4 regions of the Alkalimarinus coralli genome follow, and region 3 is predicted to be linked to each of the others. Evidence: predicted binding sites of a transcription regulator. Region 3 holds the regulator's gene; each other region holds the start of a gene.

Region 1 (5,404 bases), 840 kb from region 3:
ATCACTCCGATAAACGAAAAGCTTAAGGTACTGTCGGGCGCAATCGCCTGCCAAATGGTGACATCTCGCGGAATGATATAAGGGAACATACCAACAACCAGCCCAATAAGTGAGAGGACAAAAAGCGAGGTTGCCAACAACAGCGGAATCAAGTGATGGTGCTCGGGCTTCCGAATCGCTCTTAACAGCGCAAACGCCACACCAACAGTCAACAGCGGTATTGGCGCCAGGAAATAGATATTGGGTGTACTCAACCAACGGTTTAACACAGAAGGCTCGTTAATAACCGTCCAGAGCGATACGCAAGCAAGCCCCACAAGCACTGCCGCCAACAGTGGTTTAGCGAGCATTCTTGCTCTGCTGCCAAGATCACCTTCTGACTTTCGTATCAACCAGCAGCTACCCAGCAACCCGTACCCTGCCAATAGAGATAATGCAGTAAGGGCGCTAAAGGGCGTTAGCCATGACACAGGAATAGCAGGGTCTACCTGAATGCCTTGAACCAACGTACCCAAAATCAACCCCTGACATAAGGTCGCCAGCGTGCAGCCAAATGCGAAGCTAAGATCCCACCATCGTCGGCTGCTATCTGCCTTAAAACGAAACTCAAAAGCAACCCCGCGAAAGATCAAAGCAATAAGCATAAGCATAATCGGCAAATACAGTTTGGATAAAACCACTGCATAGGCCTGCGGGAATGCCACAAATAACACTACACCGCCAAACACCAACCAGGTTTGGTTGCTATCCCACACGTGGGAAAGCGTCCGCATTGCCATGCCTTTCTGATCTTCACCACCTAACCACGGCGAAATAATACCAACACCCAAAGAGAAACCATCAAGCACCACGTACATTAGTACGCCAAACCCTAGAATCAATAACCAGACTATTGCCCAATCCATATCACTTACTCCCTGTTGTCGAATCTAACCCATCTACCGGGTTAAATAGGGGACTATTAACGCTGTTATCAGCAGCCGCATTGTCAGAACTATACTCCTCCATAGAGGGCGGCCCCTGGTGTATCAACTTTCGAATAAAGTAGAGATACACACTAAACAGCAAGCCGTAGACAACAACAAACAACCCAAGGGTCAACATGATGTTTTCAGCAGGCAGTATCGAAACAACATCTTCTGTTCTGACCAGTCCCTGAACCAGCCATGGCTGCCTGCCCACTTCTACGACAAACCATCCAGCGAGCGTCGCAATAATTCCCGCAGGTGTCATATAAAAAGCGAACGCATGAAGCAACCTGCTGCTATACAAGCGCTTCTTAGCCCGCAGTATTGCACCACTTAGCGCCAACAGCAGCATAAGCCCACCTAACGCCAGCATAACTCTAAAAGAATAAAATACAGTGGCGACCGGCGGGCGATCAGCTTTATCAACCGACTTTAAGCCGGTAATTTCGCCGTCCAGACTATGAGTAATAATTAAACTCGCGAGCTTTGGTATTGCGATTTCAAAGTCATTTTTCTCAGACTCTCCATCGGGTACTGCGAACAGGCGTAACGGCGCACCTTGCTCGTTTTCCCATATACCTTCCATCGCGGCTAGCTTCACCGGCTGGTGTTCGGCCACATTAAGCCCATGGAAATCGCCCAGTAAAATCTGCACCGGGGCTAACAGCAGCAGACTCCACATGGCAAACGAAAACCCAACCTTTGCGAAAGTGCGGTGCTGGTTACGTTTCAAGTACCACGCATTGATTCCAGCTACGATTAGGCTGGCAGAAAGCAAGCTCGCAATGACCATATGAAAGTATCGATAGGGAAAGGAAGGATTAAAGATAACTTCAAACCAATTACCCGCTTCAAACCGACCTTCGTTAAATATATAACCTGTTGGCGTGTGCATCCACGAGTTAGCAGCTAATATCCAGAACGCAGACATCAACGTGCCAACACACACAACAACGGTCGCCATAAAGTGAATTTTAGGTGACACACGATTCCAGCCGAATAGCATTATGCCAAGAAATCCAGCCTCCAAAAAAAATGCGGTTAACACCTCATACGCCAAGAGAGGGCTTAGAATAGGCCCTACAACCTCGGAAAAACGACTGAAGTTAGTACCAAACTGGTAGGATAGAACCACACCAGAAACCACGCCCATTCCAAACGTAATCGCAAATGGTTTTAGCCAGAATTTAACCTGCTGCAAATACTCTATTTTTTTGGTTTTAAGCCACATCCCTTCCATGACCGCTAGATACACGGATAGGCCAATCGTAATGGTGGGGAAAATGATGTGATAACTGATGGTAAACGCAAACTGCATTCGTGACAGAATGGCCGGATCCATTACACCTCTCCTTCTTTTGCTTTAACCACACCGGGCAACAAAACATACCCACCTGAAACTCCAACCACTACAACGACACTTATAATAGAGTATAACCACTCAGCCATATTGGCCTCCTTTGATCAGCGTGATGTCTGCAATACATTCAACAATACATTCAGCAATGCATTGCAGAAATACGTGTAGCAATAAACCGGCCAGCCACACCACGCCAGCACACGCCTTGATCTAGCTCAATTCTAACAAGTTAGTTATAATCCAGCGCAACCTGTGTTTACACTTATCGGCAAAAATACTGTAAACACTGTTTACAGTTCAACCCATTACCTTCGATACAAGCAGAACAAATGAACTTAGTCGTTGTATTTTCACTCTCTATGTGGGCCACGCTAATCAGCACTACCGCCGCAGGGGGATGGCTGATATACCGCGCTCAAAATTCGGTTTACCTTAGAGCGCTGGGAATCTACTGCCTAACATTGGCCCTCTGGTGTGCAGGCCACCTATTCGCCATCCGGGGTGACGCTACCTGGGCTATTCCCCTGTTACTGAGTAGCCCGATCCTTCCAACGGCGTTTTTGCATTTTACACTGAGCTTTTGCAAGGACTACATTCCAAAAGCTGGCGTATACCTAACCGGGTTTCCTACACTGTATTTTATTAGCGGTATGGTCTCAGCAATCTCACTTGCGCTTTCAGGCGCGGAGCTTACCCAATGGCTTGAGTTCACAACTTTCATTTCTCTCAATACCGCAGGATGGGTCAACCTGGCCTATACCGCCATTATTGGTGTCGTCGCCCACCTACTACTGCTTCAAGCACAACGTGACTGCCCCCCCAACCAAAGACGATCCATTATCGCTATGTTTATCGTCGGTGGGCTTGGCTTTGCCCTGTCTATCAGCTTTGTCTTCCCTTCTATCGGTGTCAATATCTCCCCCTACCCCATGCTGGCCTTTCCTGCATATGGCGTATTGCTCGTGTATGCCGTTGTGCGTTACCAGCTGGTTGAGGTAAATCGATTCATGAATCGAGCCGTGGTATGGCTTGCACTGGTAACCATTACCGTACTGGTGATGTCCGCACTACTGGCACTAGCAACCAAGTGGGGGTTTTCAGAGTTGGCTCACACACCCGTGTGGCAACTATTAATCTACTCCGCTGCACTGCTTATTTTGGCGGCCGCGCTCTATCATCCGGCACAACGATTCGCTGATCGATTAATCTACCCGGAGATCCGCATCGACCAAGCAAAACTGGAACAGTGGTGCAACCAACTAGATCAGGTCGCCGACTGGGACGAGCTTAAATTCGCATTAAACGAACTATGGTCGCATAACAGTACCACCCCTATCTCGGTAATGATTAATCAAACCGCAACTCAGTCAGATGACCCCGTCATTACACAGCCAGACACCCCCACCTTTATCATTAATACAGTCGTATCAGAAAGCAGTGAACACTGGAAAAGCGAGCTAACAGGGTGGCAACACACCACACCAAGCGAGCAACACCTGGCAGAAGTTATATGCACCCTGTTACCCGCAGCCTGTGCAGCGTTAGACCGCGGAATGAGATTAGCTGCTGCGGAGCGTGAAAAACTGGAACAAGAGCACCTGGTCGAACTAGGGAGCCTGACGGCGGTAATCGCACACGAACTGCGAAACCCGCTCAATATAATTAATATGGCTGCCACGCAAACCGTCAAACCAGTCAGAGACCATATCACCAGCCAAGTTGAAAGAGCCGAACTGCTGATTCAAGATATTTTAACTTACGCCGGTCAAATAAAACTGCATCTTCAGCCTACATCAATAACAGCACTTATTATCAATGTTGCAGAACAGACACGTAAATTATTCAAGGTAAAGATCCGCGTCGAGACACCTGATGAGCTATGGGCTAACGTTGACCCACAAAAACTATCTCAAGTACTCATCAACTTGCTTGAAAATGCGGCATCATTTGTAAACCAAAAAGAGCATGGTGAGATTAAGGTTCAAGCCCAAATAGTTGAAGAAAATCTGCTGATCCACATCCACAATAATGGCCCGTCAATTTCACCAGATATAACATCGCAGCTGTTTTCAGCATTCATCAGCAAACGAAGTGGGGGCAGCGGCTTAGGACTCGCCATTGTACGCAGGATTGTCGACGCTCATAACGGCCGTGTCTGGCATCATACCGATGCTGGCTGGCCGGTTACGTTTTCTATTAAAATCCCTCACGCCATAACCAATCACGCCGATTCAGGTGCAGCATTCAAATGAAAAAATCTCGAATACTATTGGTTGACGACGAAGCCGCATTCTGCGAACTCTGTGAACTATGGTTAACACAAGCAGGCTACGACGTAGTTAGTTGTGGTGATGGCGCTAAGGCTCATGAACTTTTCAAGTCTCAACCATTTGACCTTGTGCTACATGACCTATCTCTACCTCCCAGCTTCAGACCCGAAGAGGGGCTACAACGTCTGCCCCACTATAACGATGTTCCGGTGGTCGTAATAACCGCTCATGATGAGAAGTCACTGGCACTCGAAGCCATTCGACATGGTGCCTGGGACTACATCAACAAGCCAATTGACCCGGATCTGCTTAGCGTCGTCGTGCAACGTGCGCTCAACAAACGCCAGCTACAACTCGAGCTTCAAACCTTAAAGGAACAAAGCATCTCTACAACAGATGATATGGGCTTAGTTGGCACCAGCCCCAATATCATCAACACTCGCAACCTGATCAGCCGCATTGCCAATACCGAAGTTCCCGTACTCATTCAAGGCCCAAGCGGCACAGGAAAAGAGCTGATTGCCAAGGCCCTGCATAAACATAGTCAACGCAAAACACAGCCTTTTATCTCTGTACACTGTGGCGCAATTCCATCAGAGCTGTTGGAAAGCGAGTTATTTGGATACAAAAAAGGGGCCTTTACAGGAGCCGATAAAGACAGAAAAGGCCTTTTATCGATGGCTGATCAAGGAAGCTTATTTTTGGACGAGATTGGTGAAATGCCGCCCGCCATGCAAGTTAAACTTTTGCGAGTGTTGCAGGAGGGTTGTTACTTCCCTGTCGGGGGCCGCGAAATGGAGCATATC
Region 2 (5,404 bases), 760 kb from region 3:
GGATGGTGTTAATTTTTCGGTAGAGGCGGGTGAGCGTGTCTGTCTGGTAGGGCGCAATGGAGAAGGGAAGTCCTCTTTATTAAAAATTGTATCGGGTGATGTACTTCCGGACTCAGGGGTGATTAGGTTTCGGGATGGCGTGACGGTTGGTACGCTGCCTCAAGATATCCCTGACGCGAGTGATAAAACAGTTTTTGAGGTGGTTGCAGAAGGATTGGATGAGGTTGGGGGCTGGATAGCAACGTATCATGAGTTGATAGAGCATGCGTCTACTGAATCCAGTCTTGTTGAGCTTGAGAGAGTTCAGGCCAAAATCGAAGCATGTGATGGATGGTCGTTAAATAACAAGGTTGACCACCTTATTAAACGCTTCAACTTAGATCCCGACAGCAAGATGAACTCACTCTCTGGAGGGTGGCGCAGGCGTGTTTTATTAGCTAAAGCGCTGGTTAATGAGCCTGATGTGCTGATTTTGGATGAGCCAACCAACCACCTGGATATACCTGCTATTGCCTGGCTTGAAAAGCAACTGATAGACTTTCGCGGTGCACTGCTTTTTGTTAGTCACGACAGGTCTTTCATAAAGCGTTTGGCGACTAGGATTGTTGAACTTGACCGAGGAAATTTAACATCATGGCCTGGCAACTATGAGGGGTATTTAGAGGGTAAAGCAAAGCTATTGGAAGATGAGGCTCGTCAAAATGCGTTGTTTGATAAAAAGCTATCAGAAGAAGAGGTCTGGATAAGGCAGGGGATCAAGGCGAGAAGAACAAGAAATGAGGGGCGGGTAAGAAACCTGGAAAGCTTGCGGAAAATTAGACAGGAAAGAAGAGAGAAGCAAGGCAAAGCTAAAATTTCGCTAGAAGAGGCCTCTCTCTCAGGCAAGTTGGTGGCAGAGGCTCAGAATATTAGTTTTGCCTATCCTGGCGGGAGTCCACTGATTAAGAACTTGTCGCTATCGGTCATGAGAGGTGACCGGATAGGACTAATTGGCGAGAATGGGACAGGTAAAACAACGCTGTTAAAGTTGCTTTTGGGCCGTTTGAAACCCACGGAGGGAGAAGTTAGAACGGGTACAAAGCTTGATATTGCTTACTTTGATCAGCTTCGTGGTGCGCTGGATCCGGAAAAGACAGTGATAGATAACGTCTCAGAAGGACGGGAGTTTCTTTCTATTGCGGGAAAGGATAGGCATATAATTAGCTATCTAAATGACTTTCTATTTACCGCTGCTCGGGCTCGCTCCCCTGTAAAAGCGCTTTCAGGTGGCGAAACGAACCGGCTATTACTGGCTAAACTGTTCAGTAAGCCTGCCAACATTTTAGTGATGGATGAGCCCACCAACGACCTGGATGTTGATACCCTGGAGCTGCTTGAAGAGTTATTGACCTCATTTAAAGGCACGTTATTGATCACAAGCCATGACCGCTATTTTTTAGACAATGTAGTAACAAGCACCTTGGTATTTGAAAAAGAAGGGAGGGTTCAAGAGTATATAGGGGGGTATTCTGACTGGGTTTCATATACTGGAGGTTTTGATGAGCTGGGTAAGGAGGCCGGAAACAAAAAACTGGCGGATTCATCCGAAGGGCGTGACGAGAAGCCTGAGTCGTCATCAGTAACGACTAAGAATGACGTTGCTAAAGGTAAAAAGCTAAGCTACAAACATAAGTTGGAATTAGAGAAGCTCCCGGCAAAAATAGAACAGCTTGAAGCTAAGCTGGATGAGCTTCAAAACGAAACGAGCGATTCTGGGTTTTATAGTCAGGATCATGAGCTGGTCAGTGCAAAATTAGCTGAGCTTGAGTCTGTGGAGAGCGAGCTAAATGACGCAATGGAGCGCTGGGTGGAGCTGGAGGCTATGTCGGGCTCATAGTTGTTGTACGCTGTTACATAAAATATCTTTAAAAAATAAAATAATTGTAAAATAAATCAATTAGATGGGTGTGTTTATTCTGAACATAAGCTATAAATAAACCACGGTGATTAAATACACCCAAGGGTAAGAGAGTGATCTATTTTGTTTTTAAGGAATCGTTATAAGTGGTGTTAGTGGCGAATGAAAATTGACTATGTTTTTGAATTTAGTGATAGCACTCAGCTAGCTTATCAGGTTGATATTGAGCGACCTCAGATAACTGATGAGTGGGCAGATGAAAATGCAGAGGAGTGGACTAGATTAGAGCACTGCCAGTGTGCAAATTGCCCGTTAGCAAAGAGCGAAAAATATTGTCCGGCCGCGTTAGATATACAGCGATTGGTAGCAGATTTTAAGTCTCAGCCAGCATTTCAAAAGGTTGATGTAAAAGTCACCACGCCAGAAAGAAACTATTCAAAGCATGCTGGGTTGGAAGAAGGGTTACGATCGCTCATGGGGTTGGTGCTGGCTACCAGCAAGTGTCCTATTTTGTCTGAATTAAAGCCTATGGCACAGCACCATATGCCATTTGCCTCAAGCGATGAGTTTATTTTGAGAAATGTCTCTATATATCTCATTCAGCAGCATTTTGAAATGCGCAGTGGTCGGGAGCCTGATTGGGCTATGAAAGGCCTTGTCGATAGAAATAAGCGGTTACAGCTGGTAAACCAGGCGTTGTGGCAAAGGATTCACACGGTTTGTGAAGGGGACTCGAATCTTAAGGCGCTTCTAAGCTTTTTCTCCATGGCCTCTAGTGTTAGCTTTTCTTTAGAGAGTCAAATGCAAAAATTGAAAACGGTTCTGGATGGTGATAACAATTGAATATGTTTGCGATTAGGCAATCAGGCGAGCCTAATCGCAGAGCCTGCCCCAGTTACTGAATCCTAACGGCTAGTACATCACACTTTGCACCGTGAAGAATGCCGTTGGCCGTTGACCCCAGTAAAAGCTGAATGCCATGCCGCCCATGGCTACCGACCACCACCAGGTCGCTCGCGCTGTCTTCGGCGAGGCGATGAATTTCTGTTTCTGGTCTGCCAATCACGACATGCTGGTTTTCACTGGGGATGCTATATTTCTTTCCAACGCCCTCCAGAAAGGCCTTTGCGTGCTCTTCCAGCTGTGTTTGCACCTCTGTTAAGTCCATTGGGATGTCTCCACCGTATGCGTACCCTAGAGGCTCAATGATGTGCACTATGTCAAGTTGGCTGCTATATAGCTTGGCTAAGCTGCTTGCTCGATCAAGAACCTGGGTGGACTCCTCTGTAAGGTCAATTGCGGCTAAAATTTTGGTGTATTCCATCATCTATGTCCCTTCTTAATGGTTTATCTGCTGCATGTGTATAACTTTAATGGGGGGAAGGCAGATTGCAAACTTCTTTTAGACTATTATTGTTCGCCATCAATTTTTTAATATTAAGGTGTTTTTGTGGCTTCATGGATTGTAGTACTTGTCGTGCTGGCTCTAATGGGCTCTGTTTTCTGGATAGTGCCGAGCGCTAGAGATCGGCAGAGGATGCGGCTAAGACAGCTGGCTATGCGTGAAGGGTTGAAGGTAAGGGTTCCTGATAAGGCGCTTAAAGAGCGCTTGGTAAGGTATGAAGATATCGTTTTGGGTACGATGCTGTATGAGAGCTTGAGCTTCTCGAAGCGCAGAACGGCGTTTCAAGGCGCTTTATATATTCTTAAAGAGGAGGGTGGCTCTTGGGTGTTCACCGATCAATCTGTGCCGGCGGGTGTTGACCGAGAGGCAGTGTTTCAAGCCATGCAGGTTCTGCCTGCGTCATGTGGTCTTGCAATGCTGACGACTGGAAGTGCTTCGGTATTTTGGAATGAAGCGGGTGAGCCTGAAGACGTTGAAAAAATCAAACTTGCCCTTGACCGAGTAAATCATGCGATGGTTTAAGAGCTTGGGGCTGCCAGAAGCTTGGTTTAACTTGGTTTAACTAGTGCAGGCAGGGGCTTGGTCTAAGTAGGAGCTGGAAATGCTGGATGGCAGTATGTTGTTTTTCTGCCATCCAGTTGTATATCTGTGTTTACAGGTCTGATGTATCTGCGAGTGAATCAATAATGCGTTTAGAGTAAAGGTTAACAACGTAATTAACGTTCTTTTCGTTGTAATTGATATACGAGCTCTTTATGAAATCCCATTTAGTCAAAACAGAGTTTATTGTATCCTTTTGTTCGGCTTGGCTGACTGACAGCAATGACTTAAGTAGCTGATCTAGGTCAGATGCCAGTACGTCGATCGTCTTTTCTGTTTCGCTGCCCTGAAAAACCTGGCTGACATTTGAGGTTGTACGAGCAGAATACTTGGTCATCATTCTGGCCATTAGCAGGGCTGATGTTCGGCTTTTTGATGAAACTTCGTTGGGTTTATAGTTTGTTTCTCGCAGAACCTTCTCATAAGCCGATGCGAGCTGATTGGTGAAATCCTGATTTTGAAGTGCAAGATCTGACATTAAGCGTAAGTCGGCATAGCCTTGATCAAGAATGTCATTGATGATGGTATTGAGTGTGGTTTTATAAAGTTGCCACTTTTCAGTGGCTATAGAGATGTCTTCTTTGACATAACCAACCGACTGGTATGCTTCGAGGGCGTTGAGTATTGTGTTAACTTCATTGATTGCTTCATTAATATCGCCTAACAGGGCTTTGTCTCCGTCGTTGGCGCTAAAGTTATAAAAGGCGTTTATGGTGAAGTAGGACTGTATCTGGGCTTGGTGGAAACCTTTCAGAAGGTTGGCTGCCTCTTCATTTTCTTGTGCGCTGGCAGTTGCTACCACTGATAATAGAGCGATTGAAAAAAAGGTATTGGCTAAATGCCGATAAGTCGTCGTAAAGTATTCGGCGAATAGCTTCATTGACACTCTCCGTCTTATTATTTTAGTCACTGAGCAGAGAAACCTGAGCGGGGTGCGTCATCAAATAGACTTCAGGTAAAGCTACTCTGATTTATTTATTTAGTCTGCCATTAAGTCAGACATAGTTTTTATTGTAGTATTTTATTGAGTTGTTACAAATACTTAATCGCCGAGGCTAAAGCAAGCGCAAAGGCCTTGCAAGAATTTTTTGTTAATTAATGTTTCATCTTAAAATAAATTTCAGCACTGGTTAGCGTGATGTTTTAATTATCTTAATTAATATATTTAAATAACCTACTGATTATAAAGGTTAATAAATATATTTTTTAAACATTATCAATAACGTCAGATTGCAACTAGAATGTATAAATCTGTAGAAACGATTGACAAATGGTCGATTTTTTTCCATGGTGTGCGCTCCAGATTCAAACGAGCGTATGAATTTTGAATCGAGCGCCCAATTACGGTGGCGAATAATAGCTATAGATTGTTACATATTTGTGTAATCGAATTAGCACTCTTGTAGCAAAATACGCTTTTTTCGACACACTGAAACGGGCCGTTTTAATCCAATGCTGGTTAAATTGCATTCTTAATCTTCCCAAAAGGGGGTGAATGAATG
Region 3 (5,404 bases):
GTCTGCCGGAACGATTGGCTATGAGCTGCTAACGGGTGTTACATCAAGAGTGCCAAGGTTATATTCCGAAGAGTGACATCTTAACTTGAGTGATCTGTAGTAAGTCAATTCCTTCCAGCACTCGCTAATATACACTTCAGCTTTACAATAATTCCCATTTTCAGGATAAATTCAATGATCAGTTGGAAAGCGCTTATTATCGGGTTGGTAGTGACGATCTTGGTGGGGCTGTTCGGCCAGGCTATTTATGTGCTGCTAGCGTCATACATAGGCATGGCAGCGAGTGACTATGTATTTTTCTCAACCTATAAACAAGAAATTTGGTTTATCTTTGCAATGCTGGTTTATTGCCTGACGATGGCATTTGGAGGGCTTTTAACAGGTACGATTGCAAATCAAAAGCAAGCGTGGCACGCCGCAGCTGTTGGCTTCTTAGCGGGCGTTGCTTCGGTAACTTCCTCGGCAGAAAATAGTAGCATTACATTGATGGCGGTTGTTATGGTTGTACTGGGGGCTTTCTTTGCGTTTCTGGGTGGGTTGTTTGCTCTTCGTGTTATAGAGTCTGAAGATTGAAGACTTTAAGGGTAGACCTTAACCAATATCTCTAAATAAAAAACCTGACCTTGTTAAAGGCCAGGTTCTCTTATTGGTGTTTGGCTTAAAACTTACTGTAGGCTTAAAACTTATAGTATGCGCCTAGCATGTAAACGTAAGGGTCTACTTCAACATCAACATTTGCTTTTACTGTTCCCACATTGGTTTGCGCGGTAATTTCAGCATCGGCATCGATGTTGATCCACCAAACAGCTGCGGTTAGCCCGGCATTTTCTGTGATTTCATAGTTAAAACCCGCTTGTAGCGAAGCGCCAATTGAGTCATCAATATCAAGCTTGGTGCTTGTGGCTACCACACCTGGCGTACCAGTCAGGCCTGCCAATGCACCAATTGAGTTTGTTAGTGTATCTGTAGTTCCTTCGTCAAAGAAAATAGTGTAGTTGATACCGGCTCCAACATAAGGTTGGAACTTTGCGTCTGGCTCTGCCAGGTAATACTGCACACTGAGCGTTGGTGGAAGGTGCTTGGTGTCACCCAGTTTTCCAACGCCTGAGATTGCGCCAGCGCCAGAAATGTCGTGCTTGAATGGTGTTGCAGCAAGTAGCTCAATACCGATTCTGTCGGTCGCCATATAGCTGAATACTAATCCTAATTGGGTATCAGAATTCAGGCCTACTTTTGCACCAGTGGCAGGGCCCAGAGCCGGGGTATTTATAACAATGTCTGAGCTGGATTCTTGGGGATCGACAGTTGCGATACCGCCTTTAATGAAAATATCTCCTGCTTCATAAGCAAAAGCAGATTGGCTAATTAATAGTGAACCAGCAACAAGAGATGAAGTTAATGCATTTTTTAACATATAGCTACCCTGATTGAGTTTCGAAGTGATTAAGTTGTGATGGGCGCAGTGTAGCTATGGTGAATTTTGTTAAATTGACATATCGCAATAAAATAATATCGGCTATTGGTGGCAAGTGTGAGAAATGAAAATAAAATGAGATAAATCAAGTTAACTAAAGATACCTATAAGGAGGTATTTTTTTGTTGTGTTGTTTTGAGTAACTAATAAGTAGATATAAAAAAAGAGGCATTAAGCCTCTTTTTCGGGGAGGGGAGGTGTGAATTTATTCGCCTTTCATACACTTGCCGTGATTTTTAACGATATCTACAAGTGCATCCATATCTTCAAGAATGACCTCTCGCCCCTGAACTGAAATAAGCCCACTTTTTTGGAAACGGGTAAATACCCGGCTTACTGTTTCTACAGCAAGTCCCAAATAGTTGCCAATATCATTTCGGGGCATAGGGAGTCGGAACTGTGTGCCGGACAGCTTGCGTAGCTTGAATCGGCTGGAAAGGCTTAGTAACAGGGAGGCTATTCTCTCTTCAGCGGTGTTTTTACTAAGCAGCATGGTGAGTTGCCGACTGCCCTGAATCTCTTTGCTCATCAGCGAAAAAAAGTGGTGCTGGAGTGTTGGGATTTTAGCAGCCAGTGTTTCGAGTTGGCCGAAAGGAATTTCGCAGACGCTGGCGCGTTCAAGTGCTTTTGCTGAACAGCTGTACGAATCTGTATTGGTGCTATCGAGACCAATTATCTCTCCAGGGAGGTAAAAACCGGTTACCTGTTCTTCACCATCTTCGGTAACTGAGTAGGTTTTAATTGCGCCGCTACGAACTGCAAATAAAGATTTAAAGGGGGAGTGCTCCTTGAAAATATGATCTCCCCGGTTGATCGTCTTCCCTTGTTTTATGAGGTCTTCAAGGCGATCAATGTCATCTTTGTTAACTGCAATTGGAATGCACAGGTTGCTCAGACTGCACTGTAAGCAGGACTGATGGATACCTGTTGCTGGTTGCGGATCAATAGCTGCTATTTTCTCACTCATCTTCGCTTTACTCGGTTAATAGCTTTTATTCCATCAGGATAATCAATTTTTATGCTTTTTGGAACATAGATGAGGCAATTCTAGCATATAAACTTACTAGATATAGAAGGATAAGGAGGCAAATTGCAGGAACTAATACTTTAGTCTAATAAGGGTTAGTACTTGGGGCGGATATAACCTCCATAACCAAAAGGCAGCTGACCACTTTGTAGTTTCTGGTAGTACTGATCAAGCTGGTCGACGTTATGAGAAAACGAGTTTTCAATTAGGCTGGTCGCGCCTAAACCTATGCCAACTAAATCACCGGATATACCCTTGGACACTGAATTGTCCCTTGAGAATTTAACATGATTCAGTTTCTGGAACCCTGCTTCAATAAGCCTGTTTTCAAACTCTTTATGACAGTCACAGGTGGTTGTCTCTTCGGCTTCGACGCCTGAAAGGACTGATTGACGCTCTTCTTCGTCTATTAAGTAAATGGTATCCGGGTCGATACCAATTAACCCTTCCAGTTTTTCACTGAGCTGTTCGCATGACTCATGTTGTCTGGTAAGAAATCGTACGTTGACCGTTTTGAAGCCATACTGCTTGAATATTTTTACCTGGTCGGCTAAAAAATCAAAATCAATAGGGCCTTGATCCCTGTTCTGGGTGCCGAGGCAAATATGGTTAAAGCCCAAGCCTTTTATCAGCGCAATAATTGCATCATCCGCAGGCACTTTCTCCAGTTCAATGACATAGGTGCCTTCTTGTTCATTTTGTAGCGTAAAGGCTTTATTGAGCGAATACATAATCTCTGTCATTTCTGCCGGGCTTAGCAGTTGAGCAATCTCCCCCTGCCAGTGAATATAATTAATGCGGCGAGTTCTGGGGATTAGGTCACTCAGTAAACGAACTTCATGGAGCAGGTGGTCGATATAATTTCTAACCGGGGTGATTTTGCTTGTGGTGCTGTTATTTTGCTTAGGAAAACTGCACAACGTATTTTGCAGCGGCATAGACAAGCTTAATGCAAGTTCAGAGTTTGTTCTGTTGCTGTTGGTAATGATGTCAGTATAGCTCTGAAGACTAAACCCTCTGTCTTCAACGAATAGACCTGGCTTGTCCGGAGAGTCATATCGGAAACTATTTGTGCAAAATAGCCAGTCTTTGTGTGAAAAAATTTGTCTCATAGTGCGGCTTGTTGGGTATGCATTATCCCCAAAAACATCCTGTAGTGTTCGGTGGTCAGCTATTATTGGGGTAATCTTCTCAAATGGAGATCCCATTATTATTCCTAAATTTGTTCAACGCCCGAGGGTGGCATACTCACTAACATCTAATCTGGAAACTGTAGTCTACTCAACGACGTAATAGGGGTGTTGATTTGCATCAATAGACCTATTGATGTGCTATTTTTGGAAACCTTTGCATGACTACTTCGCTCATAACGTCGTGCAAAGGTCTCTTTCGGAAAAAGAATGTGTGGTAAGTGGTTGGTAAATCAATGGGGGGCAGGAATGGGCGCGTAGTCAGGGGAGGGAATAGCATCCATAGGGGATGTCTTGCCCCCTATGGATGAATAAAGCCTAGTGGCTTACTTTTCTAAATACCAACGTTGCATTGGTGCCGCCAAAGCCAAAGCTGTTTGACATGACAGTATTTAGTTTTTGCTCTATCGCGTTGCCGGTAATCACCGGTATTCCCTCTGATTCCTCTGTCAATTTTGTCACATTGGCGGTGGCTGCAATAAACCCATGCTCAAGCATTAACAGGGAATAAATCGCCTCATGAACGCCAGCCGCACCCAGCGAGTGGCCGGAGAGTGACTTGGTAGAAGATACCGGGGGAACATTGCTGTCAAAAACGGCCTTTACCGCCCGCAGTTCTGATACGTCTCCAACCGGGGTACTGGTGCCATGCGCGTTAATATAATCAACGGGGCTATCGACGGTCGCCAATGCTTCTTGCATGCAGCGTATTGCGCCTTCTCCAGAAGGTGCCACCATGTCGTATCCATCTGACGAGGCACCATAGCCTACTAACTCTGCATAAATAGGCGCGCCTCGTTTTTTAGCATGTTCCAGTTCTTCGAGCACCAGCATTCCACCCCCGCCAGCAATAACAAAGCCGTCACGGCTTTCATCGAATGGGCGCGAAGCCGTTTCAGGTGCATCGTTGTATTTAGTTGAGAGTGCGCCCATTGCGTCGAACAGCATGGATTGAGTCCAGTGTTCTTCTTCGCCGCCGCCAGCAAAAATAATATCGTGCTTGCCAGACTGTATCTGCTCCATACCATGCCCAATACAGTGGGAGCTTGTTGCACACGCCGACGATATTGAGTAGTTAACCCCTTTTATTTTGAATGCGGTAGCCAAACAGGCCGAGACTGTACTGGCCATAACTCTGGGAACCATATAAGGGCCGATTCGCTTAACCCCTTTTGCTTCCATTATTTGAGCCGCATTTACCTGGTTCTCACAGGATGCCCCGCCAGACCCGGCTATTAATCCGACTCTCGGGTTGGATATCTGATCTGCTGACAAGCCGGAATCCTGAATTGCCTGCTGCATGGCGATATACGCAAACGCAGAAGAGTCGCCCATAAACCGCAGCAACTTCCGGTCAATTAATGATGCCTTATCAATGTCAACAGAGCCTGAAATCTGGCTCTTGAACCCTTTCTCATGATACGACTCATTAAAACGAATGCCTGATCTGCCTTCTTTCAGGCTCTTTAGGACGTCTTCTTTAGTGTTTCCAAGGCATGAAACAATTCCCATGCCTGTAACGACAACTCTTCGCATTGGTTTTCTCAAGATCAATGAAGTGATTCGCCTATTTTAGCCAAATTTACTGCTATTAATAAATATGACAAAAGTCTATTTAGCAGGCTAAGTGCAATATGTATTGGTATGGCAGTGTCTATCGGGCGACTCTAATAGGGGAGAGGCGGATATTTAAGTCCGTTGATTAAGGAAGTG
Region 4 (5,404 bases), 540 kb from region 3:
CGCATAGAAAAATAGTCTCCCCACGAGATAAATCAAAATTCACCAAATCAATATAGAGAAGGATGGGTGGAAGCAAATACGAAAGCAGCCCTAGCGCCCATGAAAATGCAATAGTGACACTCACCAGAACAATTAACGACCAATCGGCAACAGTACCTTTAGCGGACTCAGGCTTGGCCTTTTCCCATATCGTAACCTTACCGGTGCGCTTATGCATTAGGTCATTAATGGTCTCTACCACCGAAAAGTGAGGGCACAACCATCCACAGTATATTCTTCCCCACTTCCAGAAAATGAAAATACCGATGGAAATAATCGCTATAAGCGGCAATACGAATCTAAAGAGTATTCTTAAACCTGTGTCGAGTGGCGTGCCACTTAGCACCCAGCTCTTAGTAATATCGAGACTTAACGCCTGTCCTAAGATAACAAAATGAGTTTCAGTAAGGTCAAAGCGGAAGATATCCAACACAGGAGCCAGCAAAAACAGAAAAAAGAATGCTGTACGGGTAATAAGACGGTTACGTTGAAGATTTTTCATCTATCCACCCTATTCCGGTAAGATGAAGCCTTTACATTAAAAATAGAACGAAAAAGGCGACCTTCAAACCTTGGTTTTTAAGCCGCCTTTTTTGGTAACAGGGCTGTTTCGCCGCCCTTTCAGGCTATTTGACTGAAAGGGCAAAAACCCCAACAGCCATGCCTGGACTATTCTATGATTCAGCTACTTCAACTGCATCACCCTTCACAAAGAAGCTAGCGATGTAAGTTAATAGGCCGATAAAGAATATTACGCCAGAGATTTCACGTAACCAGTAGAACAACGCGATGTTATCCTGCGTCGCCATAAAGGATAGCGCCTGACCAGACTCCGGAATACGCTGCATCCAAACCTGCAAGATACCTGCAGCGGTTAGGAATAGCGTGATGAATACCATCGCGATAGTCATTAGCCAGAAGCTCCACATTTCAAGAACCTGAGCCTGACGAGAGTTGCCGTTTGGACGACCACGCATAATTGGCATTGAGTAAGAGATCATTGTGATAACGATCATTACATATGCGCCATAGAATGCCATATGTCCGTGAGCTGCGGTTACCTGAGTTCCGTGAGTGTAATAGTTCACTGGAGCCAAAGTATGAAGGAAGCCCCACACACCTGCGCCCAAGAACGCCATTACAGCACACCCTAATGCCCATAAAGTAGCAGCACGGTTAGGATGCTCACGACGACGACGGCTAACCATGTTGAATGCAAACACAGTCATCATGAAGAATGGAATAGGCTCAAGTGCAGAGAAGATAGAACCCAAGTAGTGCCAGTACTCTGGTGGACCAATCCAGAAGAAGTGGTGACCTGTACCAATAATACCTGTGATCAATGCCATTGCGATAATGATGTACAACCACTTTTCAATAACTTCGCGGTCAACACCCGTTACTTTGATTAATACAAAGGCCAGAATTGCACCCATGATCAATTCCCATACACCTTCAACCCATAGGTGAACTACCCACCACCAGAAGTATTTATCCAATGCCAGGTTATGAGGGTTATAGAAAGAGAACAGGAAGAACAGTGCCAAACCTAACAGACCAGTAATCAATACAATATTGATTACAGTTTTACGGCCTTTAAGTACAGTCATACCAATATTGAACAAGAAGCCCAATGCAACAATAACAACACCGACTTTGGTGATGGTCGGCATTTCAAGGAACTCACGCCCCATGGTAGGCAGTAGACCATTACCTGTGATTTCAGCCAATGTCGCATAAGGAACAGCAAGATAACCAATAATGGTCAACGTACCTGCTGCAGCAAATATCCAGAACAACGCCCAGGCTAACTTGGTGCTGTATAGCTCAGTTTCTGCTTCTTCAGGCACCAGATAATAAGCAGCACCCATGAAGCCAAACAACAACCAGACAATAAGCAAGTTGGTATGAACCATACGCGCTACGTTGAAAGGTATTTCAGGGAATAAAAAGTCACCCACCACGTACTGTAAGCCTATAATCAAACCGAATACGATCTGACCAACAAACAGCGCGAGGGCAAAAATGAAGTACGGCATTGCAGCCGACTGTGATTGAAATTTCATTCTGCTCTCCTTAACCTTCTACATTCGGTGGCCAGTCGTTAGTATTGATCCCGTTTGCGTATATAAGGAACGCAGCCAAGTCTTCTAACTCCTGATCATTGAGGTTAAATTGTGGCATTTGACGACGACCCGGTACGTTAGTAGGCATCGCATTCATCCAGCCCTTAAAGTAGCCTACAAATGCTTCTTCATTCCCCATGCCTCGTCGCTGGAATACGTTACCCAGTTCTGGTGCAAAGTAAGCACCCTCACCAAATAAGCTATGACAGCCCAGGCAGTTATTTTCTTCCCAAAGCAATTTACCGTTAGCAACAGACTCCGTTAAGTTTTCACGGTTGTCTCGCTCCGGCATCGCTTGCATAGTGTCGAACGTTAGGCCAAGAAACAACAAGATAAAGAAGGTACTCCCCCCCAAATAGATGTTTCTGGCCATGCTCTTGGTAAAGCGCTCAGCCATTTCGATGCTCTCCTTCGTTATTAGCAATTGTTGTCAGCAATTGAGTGCACGCTAAAGGTACGCGTCCACAGATTTAAAACCCTTGATTTTGGTCAACCTTATAATTTTAAAAAAAGTTTTTTTCACAAAAACCACCTCCCGATACTTACTTCTATCTAATCAAACACAAGACATACTTATTTATAGGTATTAGCAACTTATATTCAAAAACACATAAACCATAACCCAGATCAATCTTTTATCAATTAGGTTTTTGATTTTTAACTCTCATTATTTCTCTTGATGAGAGTCAAGGTTTGTAATTCCTTAGAGGCATAACTTTACTTCCGACAATTAGTCCTTGAAGGGAGACGTCATCAATGAGAAAAACTCTAAAATTAGGAAAGCTAGCGGCAGCAGTCACCCTGACTACAGCAGCTCTTTCTGGAAGCACTGGAGCGTTTGCTGCAGCTGCTGCAAAACCCACTCTTAGCGAAGCTGACTTTGAAACAGCAAAGACACTTTACTTCCAGCGTTGTGCAGGTTGCCACGGTGTTTTGCGTAAGGGTGCAACAGGTAAAAACCTTGAACCTAAAGAGACCCTGAAGAAAGGCCAGAAGCGTTTAGAGAAAATCATCGCTTACGGTACTGAAGGCGGCATGAACAACTTTGACGATATCTTTAGTAAAAAAGAGATCTCAATGCTTGCTACCTATATCCAGATGGAACCACCTGTTCCACCTGAAATGTCTCTAGAAATGATGAAGAAACATACCAAAGAGTATGTTGCTCCAAAAGATTACCCAACCAAGCCATTACACGGCCGCAACTGGGAAAACTTTTTCGTAGTAATCGAGCGTGACGCAGGTAAAGCCGCTATTGTCGATGGCGACAAGCATGAGATCGTTGCTCACATCGATACTGGCTACGCGGTACACGTAATCAAAGGTTCAGAGCACCACAAAACACAACATCCTAAAGATGCTGTAGGACGTTTCTGGTACACCATCGGTCGCGACGGTAAAGTCAACAAGATCGATTTGTGGCAGACTCCAGAGAAGATGCTTGTAGCTGAAACCAAGATGGCATATGACGCTCGAGATATCGCGGTATCTGGTGACGGTAAATATGTTATTGCTGGCGGTTACTGGCCTCCACACTTCGTAATCATGGACGCAGAAACACTTGAGCCTCTGAAAGTCGTTTCTTCTCGTGGTATCAACGTTGACGGTGAGTACGTAAACGAAGCACGTGTTGCGGCAATCTACACCACACCTAACGAGCCAACCTGGATGGTTGCTATTAAAGAGCTAGGCCAAATGTGGCAGGTTGATTACAGCGACATCGACAACCTACGTATCGAGCAAATGGATACAGCCAAATTCCTGCATGATGGCTTCTTCGACCCAACAGGTCGTTACTTCCAGATCGCAGCAAACGCATCTAACAAGATGGTTGTTGTAGATACTAAAGAGCGTAAGCTTGAGAAGATGATCGACGTTGCTTCACTTCCACACCCAGGACCAGGTGCTAACTGGACTGATAAGAAGTGCGGCCCTGTTGGCGCAACCACTCACCTTGGTAAAGGCGAAGTTTCTGTTTGGGGCAACGACCCAATCGGGCACCCAGATCAAGCGTGGAAAATGTGTTACACCGTTGAAACTGATGGTGCTGGCGTATTCATCCGAACTCACCCTGACTCACAATACGTTTGGGCTGATCAGTTGAAGCACCCAGAGCCAGAAGTACAGCAAAGCGTTCAGGTTTTCGACAAAGATACACATGAGATTGTTAAAACTATCCGTGTAACTGAAGAAGAAGGCAAAGCTGCACTTCACATGGAGTTCAACCAAGACGGCACAGAAGTTTGGGTTTCAGTTTGGAACCGTGCTGACGCGAAGAACCCAACCGGTGAAATCGTAGTTTATGACGCGAAGACACTTAAAGAGAAGACTCGCATCAAAGGTCTAACCACACCTACTGGTAAGTTCAACGTATTTAACCGTGCGAACCACAAAACCTAGTAGTTGTAGCAAAACCAAGGAGGACATTGTATTCAATGTCCTCCATTTTGCCGTACGGCATCGAGCAAACCTGGCCGATAACGTAAGGCACATAGTGCAAAAAACATAAAAGAACTTTATTTCCTTCTCGTACCATCTACATGATGCGGTACACCTGGGAAATAACGTCAATAAAAGAATCAGGTTATAAATCTGTAAAAGAAAAGACGACAGGGCTTGCCACAAGCAATAACTCCGTTGTCTTCTCCTATTCGAGCAGCCTGGGTGGAGCAAAGCAATGAAGAATAAGTCCTGGTTACAGGAACTTTTATCCAAAAAGATAATTCTGGGTACCACTATCGGAACCTCCCTGATATTCATGGCAATAGGTGTCATCTTCTGGGGTGGTTTTAACTGGTCTCTGGAAATGACTAACACCGAAGAATTTTGTATCTCATGCCATGAAATGGAAGAGAACGTTTATGTAGAATACAAAGAAACCATTCACTACAGTAACCGCTCCGGTGTTCGTGCAACCTGCCCTGATTGCCACGTACCGAAAGACTGGATACACAAAATCCAGCGCAAGATTCAAGCGTCGAATGAAGTACTTCATAAAATTTTGGGCACTATCGATACGCCTGAAAAATTTGATGCCAAACGCCTGGAACTTGCTAAAAATGAATGGAAACGAATGAAAGAGTCGGACTCCCGCGAGTGCCGAAACTGCCACAACTTCGAATCCATGCACCAGAATTCGCAAAAGCCACGCGCACTTAAGCAGCACACGGCGGCAATCCAACAGGGTAATACCTGTATTGACTGCCACAAAGGCATTGCACACAAGAGCGTTCGTCACC

What was found. Region 3 encodes FNR, which switches genes on or off when oxygen is low (the NO sensors DNR and NnrR bind a similar motif). Its sites were predicted from a motif close to TTGATCTAGATCAA; they were not measured.
Region 1: the regulator FNR is predicted to act here: its motif matches at 2,534-2,547, upstream of MY523_RS08875 (cytochrome ubiquinol oxidase subunit I).
Region 2: the regulator FNR is predicted to act here: its motif matches at 3,311-3,324, upstream of MY523_RS09250 (universal stress protein).
Region 4: the regulator FNR is predicted to act here: its motif matches at 2,645-2,658, upstream of MY523_RS10225 (nitrite reductase).

Annotation. Positions count from the first base shown of each region.
Region 1 is NZ_CP096016.1:2,009,375-2,014,778, forward strand. Features, by position in the region: gene cydB (cytochrome d ubiquinol oxidase subunit II) at 1-905, opposite strand, end outside; gene MY523_RS08875 (cytochrome ubiquinol oxidase subunit I) at 907-2,310, opposite strand; gene MY523_RS08880 (sensor histidine kinase) at 2,658-4,580, shown strand; gene MY523_RS08885 (sigma-54-dependent transcriptional regulator) at 4,577-5,404, shown strand, end outside.
Region 2 is NZ_CP096016.1:2,091,118-2,096,521, reverse strand. Features, by position in the region: gene MY523_RS09260 (ATP-binding cassette domain-containing protein) at 1-1,876, shown strand, start outside; gene MY523_RS09255 (DUF6901 family protein) at 2,060-2,740, shown strand; gene MY523_RS09250 (universal stress protein) at 2,793-3,224, opposite strand; gene MY523_RS09245 (hypothetical protein) at 3,348-3,824, shown strand; gene MY523_RS09240 (hypothetical protein) at 3,955-4,782, opposite strand.
Region 3 is NZ_CP096016.1:2,851,438-2,856,841, reverse strand. Features, by position in the region: gene alr (alanine racemase) at 1-76, shown strand, start outside; gene MY523_RS12805 (hypothetical protein) at 175-573, shown strand; gene MY523_RS12800 (OmpW/AlkL family protein) at 677-1,414, opposite strand; gene fnr (fumarate/nitrate reduction transcriptional regulator Fnr) at 1,680-2,441, opposite strand; gene MY523_RS12790 (hypothetical protein) at 2,597-3,709, opposite strand; gene fabB (beta-ketoacyl-ACP synthase I) at 4,010-5,227, opposite strand.
Region 4 is NZ_CP096016.1:2,308,041-2,313,444, forward strand. Features, by position in the region: gene MY523_RS10210 (4Fe-4S binding protein) at 1-541, opposite strand, end outside; gene MY523_RS10215 (cbb3-type cytochrome c oxidase subunit I) at 714-2,105, opposite strand; gene MY523_RS10220 (c-type cytochrome) at 2,116-2,562, opposite strand; gene MY523_RS10225 (nitrite reductase) at 2,922-4,565, shown strand; partial or broken gene MY523_RS21855 (NapC/NirT family cytochrome c) at 4,843-5,400, shown strand.